Regions from separate parts of the Ensifer sp. SL37 genome, predicted to be linked through region 4. Evidence: predicted binding sites of a transcription regulator. Region 4 holds the regulator's gene; each other region holds the start of a gene.
The links. Region 4 encodes PhoB, which activates phosphate uptake and scavenging genes when phosphate is short. Its sites were predicted from a motif close to TGTCATNNANCTGTCAT; they were not measured.

Region 1 (2,201 bases), on a different contig from region 4:
CGCGGCCGCGTCATCGGCGAAGTGCTGACGGCTGGTGGGCGTCGGTTCGATCGACAGGGCATGCCTCATCTGCAAGCTCCGCTGGCTTGAGGGATTTTCTTTCCGAGAAATGCGATCGGGCGCAGCGCAAAGGCGCTGCGCCCGGCCGATCAGGCTCAGCTCTTCGGTTCAGACTTGGCGTCGTAACGCTTCTGCCATTCCTTGAGGATGTCAGAGCGGTTGTTTGCAGCCCACTCGAAGTCGTTGACGATCATCCGGGAAGCGATGTCGTCGGGCAGGTGCTCGACCTGCTTGGCGACGCCCGGATAGGCAACGACGGCATAGCCGGCATTGTACATTTCGTTCGCTTCCTTGGTGACCGACCAGTCGACGAGCGTCTTTGCGGCTTCGAGGTTTGCCGTGCCAGCGATGATTGCGGTTGCCTCGGCCTCCCAGCCCGAACCCTCGGCGGGGAAGATGATGTCGATCGGTGCACCGGCACTCTTGGCCTTGGCGCCCGGAAACTCGAAGGACACGCCGATGACGGCTTCACCGGCGCCTGCCATCTTGCACGGCTTGGAGCCGGAATGGGTGTAGGCGGAGATGTTCTCGTGGAGCTTGTCCATGTAGTCCCAGGCCTTCTCCTCGCCCCACATCTGCATCCAGCCGGAGACGTCGAGGAAACCGGTGCCCGAGGATGCCGGGTTCGGCATCACCACGTGGCCCTTGTATTCGGGGTTCGTCAGGTCTTTCCAGCTCGTCGGCGGCTTGAGGCCGAGCTTTTCGCCCTCGACCGTGTTGTAGCAAAGAGCCGCGACATAGGCGTCCATGCCGACCCAGCTCGGCGGCGTGTCCTTATCGACGAATTTCGGGTCGAGCGTCTCGACGCCCTTGGGCTGGTAAGGTTCCAGCATGCCTTCGGTCTTCAAGAGAAGCAGCGAGGTTGCAGCGAGCCCCCAGACGACATCGGCCTGCGGATTGTCTTTTTCTGCAAGCAGCTTGGCGGTCATGACGCCTGTGGAATCGCGCACCCAGTTGATCTTGATGTCCGGGTGGGCCTTTTCGAAGGTCGCCTTGTAGCGGTCGAGGTCGACGGCTTCGACGGCGGTGTAGACGGTGAGCTGTGTTTCAGCGGCAGCGATGGCAGGAAGCACAGCGGAAACGGCGCCGGCAAGCACAAAGAACATGCGTCTGTTCATGATTGAAGTTCTCCTCTGAGGTCCTGGTAAAACCGGGGAAGCGCGGCGGACAATCTTGTCGTTGCCCTGTTGTGATCGGCTTCGGGAAACATTCTGCGCAGCGGTTTCCTGTAAGTAAAATTTATTATTCTTATCGATTAGAAGAAAAAAACTATGGATGTTCTGCCGCAGAACTGGGCATGGAAACCGCGCTTGACCAAGGCGGGGGCAGGTTTCGATACGATTTCGCACAATCTGCCGGATGAAGGAGCAGATCTAAGATTGCGCGTCGCGCAGAGCCCCGCGACGCTGCGGGAGCAAATAAAAAGGGAGCCGCCATGGCGGCTCCCAGAGGGGTGAATCAGCGGGGGAAACGCTTGAGATCACCATGGCAAGGAGAATGTCTTGACGTTGGTAAAGCTCTTCATCGCCTCGATGACGCCTTCCTTGTAGCCGTTGCCGGAATCCTTGATGCCGCCGAAGGGGCTCATCTCGATCCGGTAACCCGGCACTTCCCAGATGTTGACCGTGCCGACCTTCAGCCCGGCGATGTATTTCTGCATTCGCCGGAAGTCATTGGTGCAGACGCCGGAAGAAAGGCCGAAGGCGGTTGAGTTCGAGAGCGCGATCAGCGCGTCGTCATCATCGGGCGCGCGCACGATCGGTATGATCGGCGCGAAGGTTTCTTCCATCACCAGTTCGCTCGAATGCTTAACGCGGTCGACAACGATTGGCGGCAAGAGGGCGCCCTTACGGCCGGGATCGTAGAGGATCTCCGCCCCTTCTTCCGCTGCCCGGTGCACCCGCCGCTCGAAGACTTCCGCCGCCTTGGCATGGACGACCGTGCCAAGGTCCGTCGCCCGGTCCATCGGATCGCCGAACCTCAGCTTTTTCGCTCGCTCGAGCACCAGCGGCACGAAGCGGTCGGCAACGCTCTCCTGGCAGAGGATGCGTTTCACAGCGGTGCAACGCTGGCCGGAGTTCTTCGTCGCGCCGGCAACGGCCAGATCCGCGGCTCTTGCGAGATCGTCGTCCGACAGATCG
Region 2 (2,201 bases), 690 kb from region 4:
GCATAGGCGACCCCGAAGAGGGTGACGGCACCGGCCGCCGTCAGGATGCCGGGGATCATGGCGTTCTGGAATTCGTTGGCGATCACGGGCACCGCGCGCCGACGGATGACCTCGCCTGCCGCCATCAGCAGGAGGCCGAACAAGGCAGCAAGCGTCAGGCGAACCGCCGGGCTCAACAGCCCGGCATCGATTGAATACTTGACCATGAAGACGCCGCCGAGCGCCAACGCGATGCCGCCAACCCAGACGGCCCAACGGGCGCCGAGGCGACTTTCCAGGCTTTCGGTCTGACGGGGTACGGTTGCGACCGGCTGCGGTGCTTCCGTGCTGGCAGCGATCGTCTCCTCGCCCTCGATTTTGGCCGCGGCTCCTTCCGCATCGCCGAAAATCCGCGCGCCCTCGCGCGCACTGGCCGAGAAGGCGGCAGCGGCATCGTCCAGCGTCTCTGGCTCCGGCGTCTCCGACATGGCCGACAACTCGTCCGCAGCCGCAAACGCCTCGGTCGCCGTTTCAGCCGGGGCGCCTCCCCCCGGAGCGGCCTTCAGCGCCACGACCTCCGCCTTGAGGGCGGCGAGTTCGGCACCAAGACGCTCGGTCGTCCTTCGGTTGCCGAGATAGGCGGACAGGGCCAGAATAAAGGCAGCTAAAGCAATAAGTTCGAACATACTTTCCCCTGGCAGTCGCAATCGCCGGCGCGCGCAACCATACAGACTTTTATGCAAGCGCCAAATCTATAGACGGCCGAGCGCTGTAATCTCTTCACGGAAATGTCGCAGAACTGTCATGGGGCAGCTGGTACAGGCGGATGAACACCGCTGCCTTGCGCGGTGGTTTCCATCGTTCAACCAGGAGACCCGATCATGGACAAGCATCTCGCCCAGACGGAAGAGACCGAATTCAAGACGCTGACGGAACGCAGGGAAGAGCTGGAAGATGTCGGCCACAACTGTTCCGCCAATCCGACGATGGGCGACATCATCCACCGCCGCTTCTCGCGCCGGTCGTTCATCGGCGGCTCGCTGGCAGTTGCCGCGATCTCGACCACCGTCAGCCCGCTCGCTCTCCTGACCGCCGAAGAGGCACGCGCCGAGGAGGGTTCGCGCTTCGACTTTACCGAGATCGAAGCCGGCGTCGACGAAAAGCACCATGTGGCCGAAGGTTACGATGCCGACGTCCTGCTTCGCTGGGGCGACAAGATCTTCGCCGACAGCCCGGAGTTCGACCCGAAGAACCAGACGGCCGCTGCCCAGGAAAAGCTGTTCGGCTACAACAACGACTATGTTGGCTTCATCCCGCTCGACGGCAGCGCCGACCACGGCCTGCTCGTCGTCAACCACGAATACACCAATGCCGAACTGATGTTCCCGGCCTTCGCCAGCGTCGTGAAGGAAAAGGTGACGAAGGACGGCAAGGAAGTCGAGGAAGAGAAGGTCGTTCTCGGCGAATACAGCAAGGAGCTGGTCGACATCGAGATGGCCGCACATGGCGGCACGATCATCGAGATCCGCAAGGTCGACGGCAAGTGGCAGCCGGTTCTCGACGGCAAGAACAACCGTCGCATCACCGTCAACACCGAGATGCAGATCACCGGCCCGGCCGCCGGTCACGACCGCCTGAAGACGCCGTCCGACCCGACCGGAAAAAAGGTGTTCGGCACGCTCAACAACTGCGCCGGCGGCGTCACCGCCTGGGGCACCTACATGATGGCCGAAGAAAACTTCAACGGCTATTTCGGCGGCGAGATTGCCGAGAACCATCCGGAATACAAGCAGCTGAAGCGGCTGGGCGCACCGGGCGGCCAGTATGAATGGGCGTCCTTCTACGACCGTTTCGACGTCTCCAAAGAGCCGAACGAAGCCAATCGCTTCGGCTGGATCGTCGAGGTCGACGCGCTTGATCCGACGTCAGTGCCGAAGAAGCGCACAGCCCTCGGCCGTTTCAAGCACGAAGGCTGCGAATCGATCGTCAACAAGGACGGCCGCGTCGTGCTCTATTCCGGCGACGACGAGCGCTACGACTATGTCTACAAGTTCGTGACCAAGGGCACTTTCAACCCTGACGATCGCGCCGCCAACATGGACCTCTTCGACGAGGGCACGCTCTATGTCGCCAAGTTCGACGAAGACGGCTCCGTCACCTGGATGCCGCTGACGCACGGCGAAGGCCCGCTGACCGAAGCCAACGGCTTTGCCTCGCAGGCG
Region 3 (2,201 bases), 2.4 Mb from region 4:
GGGATGCTGCCATAGGGCAGGAACGCGTTGGAGAAGCCGGTCAGCGCCTCGAACTCGACGTTGGCGGTCATGCCGCCGAACTCCGGCGAGAAGACGTTGCCCGACTGCATTTCGCGGATCGTCGGCATCGGGTCGGGCGACAGCTTGACGTTCGGCAGGCGGGTCGGATCCCAGAAGGATTCGCTCATCAGCACGATGACGTCGGGCTTGCCGCGGTGCGAGGTGCCGGCGGGAAGCGGCTTCACCGGAATGCGGTCGATCGCGTCGGCCATGTAGCCGGCGGGCGCGCTGACATTGGCCATCGGCAGGTTGATCGCAAAGGCGAGCGCAAAGCCGTTGTGCTTATAGTTCTCGGTCTGGTCCCACATGATCGGGATGACCTTCAGGCGATCACGGATCCAGGAGAACTGGTTGTAATCCATGATGTTCCAGAAGGCGACGAGCAGCGGCAGCGCGAAGGCGAGGCGGGCGACACGCTCGCGGGTCGTCAGCTTCGGGAAGGTCCGCCAGGCAAAGCGCAACAGGAGGGCGATGGCGACGACGGTGGCAACCAGGCCGACGGCGATGCCGAGCGCCGTCCACGGACGGTCCTTTACCAGCACGGGCATCAGCTCCATGATCTGGCGGCCGAACAGGAAGTCGGTCGGATAGAGCGGATCGGACAGGAACACCTGCTTCTGCTGGCAGATGACGGCCGGCAGAAGTGCCAGCGGCGCGATCACCACGGCGGACTTGTGCTCGCGGCCGAAAATACCGTCGACAGCGAGCAGAATGAGAAAGAATATGCCGATGGTCGTCAGCGCCGGGCGCGTCGGGTCGAGGACATAGGAAAGGGTGTCGGTCGGCGACTGACGGACGATCAGTTCAACGGCGAAGACAAGGGCAGTTGCAACGAACAGGGAGAACAGGGCGCTGCGCGTGGAAGCGAGCGTCTTGGCGTGCCGTGCGGCGAAGCCGGGTCGGTCGGCATAGACACGTGAGCCTCGCGCGACAGCGGAATCGATACTGGCCAACATATTCTCCAATTTCATAAATGCGTCGTGTAACTGTCATACGCCCGTCATTTTGAACAGGGGATGAATGGTTTCTTAACGGGAATGGAGGGTGGCTTTTCGTGGCGTGAAGCCGCACGAACGGCCCAGTATAAGGACCGGGAAAAACAGAAGTTTTCGGTTTTTTTCGCGTGGCTGCGATTGGCTGTGGGTATTTTTCCGCAGATTGCGCTAAAGAACATTGCGAAAGTCAGATGCAATCGTTCAGGACAGACCGACAGGCCCGCTCATGACCGCCCATAAAAACGCCCCCTCGCTCCTTCGTATCGCCGTTGCCCAGCTCAATCCGACCGTGGGCGACATCGCCGGAAACCTGGCCAAGGCGCGTGAGGCGCGCGCCGATGCGGCGCGACAGGGCGCCGATCTCCTGCTTTTGACGGAGCTGTTCATTTCGGGCTATCCGCCGGAAGACCTTGTTCTGAAGCCGGCCTTTCTCAAGGCCTGCCTCCAGGCCGTCGAAAAGCTGGCCGCCGAAACGGCCGATGGCGGCCCGGGCGTCATCATCGGCTTCCCGCGCCTGTCGAAGACCGGCCGACATAACGCCGTGGCAGTGCTCGACGATGGCAAGGTGATCGCGATCCGCGACAAGGTCGATCTGCCGAACTATGGCGAGTTCGACGAGAAGCGCGTCTTCGATCCGGGCGAGATGCCGGGACCGGTCAATTTCCGCGGTGTGCGCATCGGTATTCCGATCTGCGAGGACATCTGGGGCGATCTCGGCGTCTGCGAGACGCTGGCCGAAAGCGGTGCTGAAATCCTGCTGTCGCCGAATGGTTCGCCCTATTATCGCGGCAAGGTCGACGTGCGCCATCAGGTCGTGCTGAAGCAGGTGATCGAGACCGGCCTGCCGATGATCTATGCCAACCAGCTCGGCGGCCAGGACGAACTGGTCTTCGACGGCGCCAGCTTCGCCTTCAACACCGACAAGTCGCTCGCCTTCCAGATGAGCCAGTTCGAAGAGGCGATCTCGATCGTGGAGTGGAAGAAGGGCGAGAGCGGCTGGCATTGCGAGCACGGCCTGAAGTCGCGCCTGCCGGAGCGGGAGGAGGCGGATTACCGCGCCTGCATGCTCGGCTTCCGCGATTATGTGAACAAGAACGGCTTCAAAAATGTCGTGCTTGGCCTCTCCGGCGGTATCGATTCCGCCAT
Region 4 (2,201 bases):
CGTCCGGGAGGGCTTGCAAAAATGCAACGCTGGCCGAGCAAGTTGGGGAAAACTACGAAATCGATTCGGCCTGATTCCTGGGACTCTTGCCACAGAGTCCAGCGGTCAGTACGTTAACATTCAATTACTAGACGCATGCGGCGGACCTAGTCACCAAAAGAGTTATCGCGTTTGCAACCCCGGGGTTTAGCCGGGGTGCGGTGAGGGATTCTGCCATCCCCAACGCTGAGAACGGAGAGTGCAGAAATGAACTGGACTGACGAGCGGGTGGAGAAACTGAAGAAGCTTTGGTCCGAGGGCCTGAGCGCAAGCCAGATCGCGGCGCAGCTCGGCGGCGTCAGCCGTAACGCTGTCATCGGCAAGGTTCACCGCCTGAGCCTGCCAGGTCGCGCCAAGGCCGGCGGCAGCACCACGACGGCAGCCCGTCCGAAGCGCCCGACTTCGGCACCGCGCGCACCGAACTACGCTTCGCGCGTTTCGACCCGCCCGGTTGCACGCGCGGCCGGCGCTGTCGTTCTCAAGGAAGAAATCGAAGTCGATCTCGTTGCCGAGCAGGATTTCAGCACCCGCACCGACGTTGTCGTGCCGATGTCGCGCCGCCTCGAGCTGACCCAGCTCACCGAGCGCACCTGCAAGTGGCCGATCGGCGACCCGCTGAAGGAAGAGTTTCACTTCTGCGGCAACGATTCCCCGGAAGCCTCGCCTTACTGCACCTTCCATGCTCGGCTGGCCTACCAGCCGTCGGGGGAGCGCCGCAGGGCTCGCTAAGAAGCTGGACCGCATTGATAAAGGAAGGGGCCGATCGGCCCCTTTTTTTGTTGGCGACTTTCAGACCGCTCAGCTTTCGAGCGAATAGCCGGCGCCGCGAACGGTGCGGATGACGTCGGGCATGTTCGAGAAGTTCAGAGCCTTGCGCAGACGACCGACATGCACGTCGACGGTGCGCTCGTCGACATAGATGTCATGCCCCCAGACGCCATCCAGAAGCTGCGAGCGAGAGAAGACGCGGCCCGGCGAGGACATGAGGAACTCCAGAAGACGGAACTCGGTCGGGCCGAGGCGCACTTCGCGGCTGCGGCGATGAACGCGGTGGGTCTCGCGGTCGAGTTCGATGTCGCCGCAGCGAAGCAGCGTCGAGAGCACCTCGGGCTTTGCCCGGCGCAGCATCGCCTTGACGCGCGCCATCAGCTCCGGCGTCGAGAAGGGCTTGACCACGTAGTCGTCGGCACCCGTCGCCAGACCCCGGACGCGCTCGCTTTCCTCGCCGCGCGCCGTCAGCATGATGATCGGCAGACGTTCGGTCTCCGGACGCTGGCGCAGCCGACGGCAAAGTTCAATGCCGGAAACACCGGGCAGCATCCAGTCGAGGATAAGCAGGTCGGGCAGCCGCTCCTGAAGCCGGATCTCCGCCTCGTCGCCCCGCAGGATCGTATCGACGTCGAAGCCCTCGGCTTCCAGATTGTAACGCAGCAGAACGCTCAGCGCCTCTTCGTCTTCGACTACGGCGATTTTTGGCAACATCAGGTAACGTCTCCTTACCGCGGGCGGCCTTTGGGCTCATCGGCCCGGCCGGCGCTCAGACACTCTAAATCTGGAGCACATCCGCCGTTTTCAAAGGCGGGGCGAAAACCGCATGCTTCAGATACAGGAATTCGGGGCCGCGACCGAAGCCGCGACCGGATCAGATTTCAAGGGGCATGCATGCTTACGGCGCGCTTGGCGCTCAGTCGTTGACCGAGCCCAGCGTCGACGTGGTGTCATCCTTCGGACGCTCGCCTTCCGGCTGAGCACCCGTCGCCATGTAATAGATCGTCTCAGCGATATTGGTCGCGTGGTCGCCGATGCGCTCGATGTTCTTGGCGCAGAACAGAAGATGCGTGCAGGGCGTGATGTTGCGCGGATCTTCCATCATGTAGGTCAAGAGCTCGCGGAACAGCGAGGTGTAGATCGCGTCGATCTCCTCGTCACGCTCGCGGATGCTGTTGGCCTTTTCCGGCGAGCGCGAGGCGTAGACGTCGAGCACTTCCTTGAGCTGGACGAGAGCGAGCTCTGCCAGATGCTCGAGGCCACGGGCGAGCTTGCGCGGAATGCCGGAGCCGGCGACCGCGATCACGCGCTTGGCGGTGTTCTTGCCAAGGTCGCCGACGCGTTCCAGATCGGAGGCGATGCGGATCGACCCCATGATCTCACGCAGGTCGGCG

Region 1: OVA00_RS36320 (putative 2-aminoethylphosphonate ABC transporter substrate-binding protein) is a predicted target of PhoB. The motif match lies at 1,235-1,251, and genes of this name have one in related genera.
Region 2: OVA00_RS13365 (PhoX family protein) is a predicted target of PhoB. The motif match lies at 769-785, and genes of this name have one in related genera.
Region 3: OVA00_RS28805 (LTA synthase family protein) is a predicted target of PhoB. The motif match lies at 1,048-1,064, and genes of this name have one in related genera.

Annotation. Positions count from the first base shown of each region.
Region 1 is NZ_JAPPRN010000007.1:855,169-857,369, reverse strand. It holds gene OVA00_RS36325 (putative 2-aminoethylphosphonate ABC transporter ATP-binding protein) at 1-69, opposite strand, end outside; gene OVA00_RS36320 (putative 2-aminoethylphosphonate ABC transporter substrate-binding protein) at 156-1,178, opposite strand; gene phnY (phosphonoacetaldehyde dehydrogenase) at 1,541-2,201, opposite strand, start outside.
Region 2 is NZ_JAPPRN010000006.1:260,486-262,686, forward strand. It holds gene OVA00_RS13360 (DUF2339 domain-containing protein) at 1-665, opposite strand, end outside; gene OVA00_RS13365 (PhoX family protein) at 861-2,201, shown strand, end outside.
Region 3 is NZ_JAPPRN010000006.1:3,401,574-3,403,774, forward strand. It holds gene OVA00_RS28805 (LTA synthase family protein) at 1-1,013, opposite strand, end outside; gene OVA00_RS28810 (NAD+ synthase) at 1,282-2,201, shown strand, end outside.
Region 4 is NZ_JAPPRN010000006.1:955,078-957,278, forward strand. It holds gene OVA00_RS16780 (GcrA family cell cycle regulator) at 247-768, shown strand; gene phoB (phosphate regulon transcriptional regulator PhoB) at 838-1,521, opposite strand; gene phoU (phosphate signaling complex protein PhoU) at 1,724-2,201, opposite strand, start outside.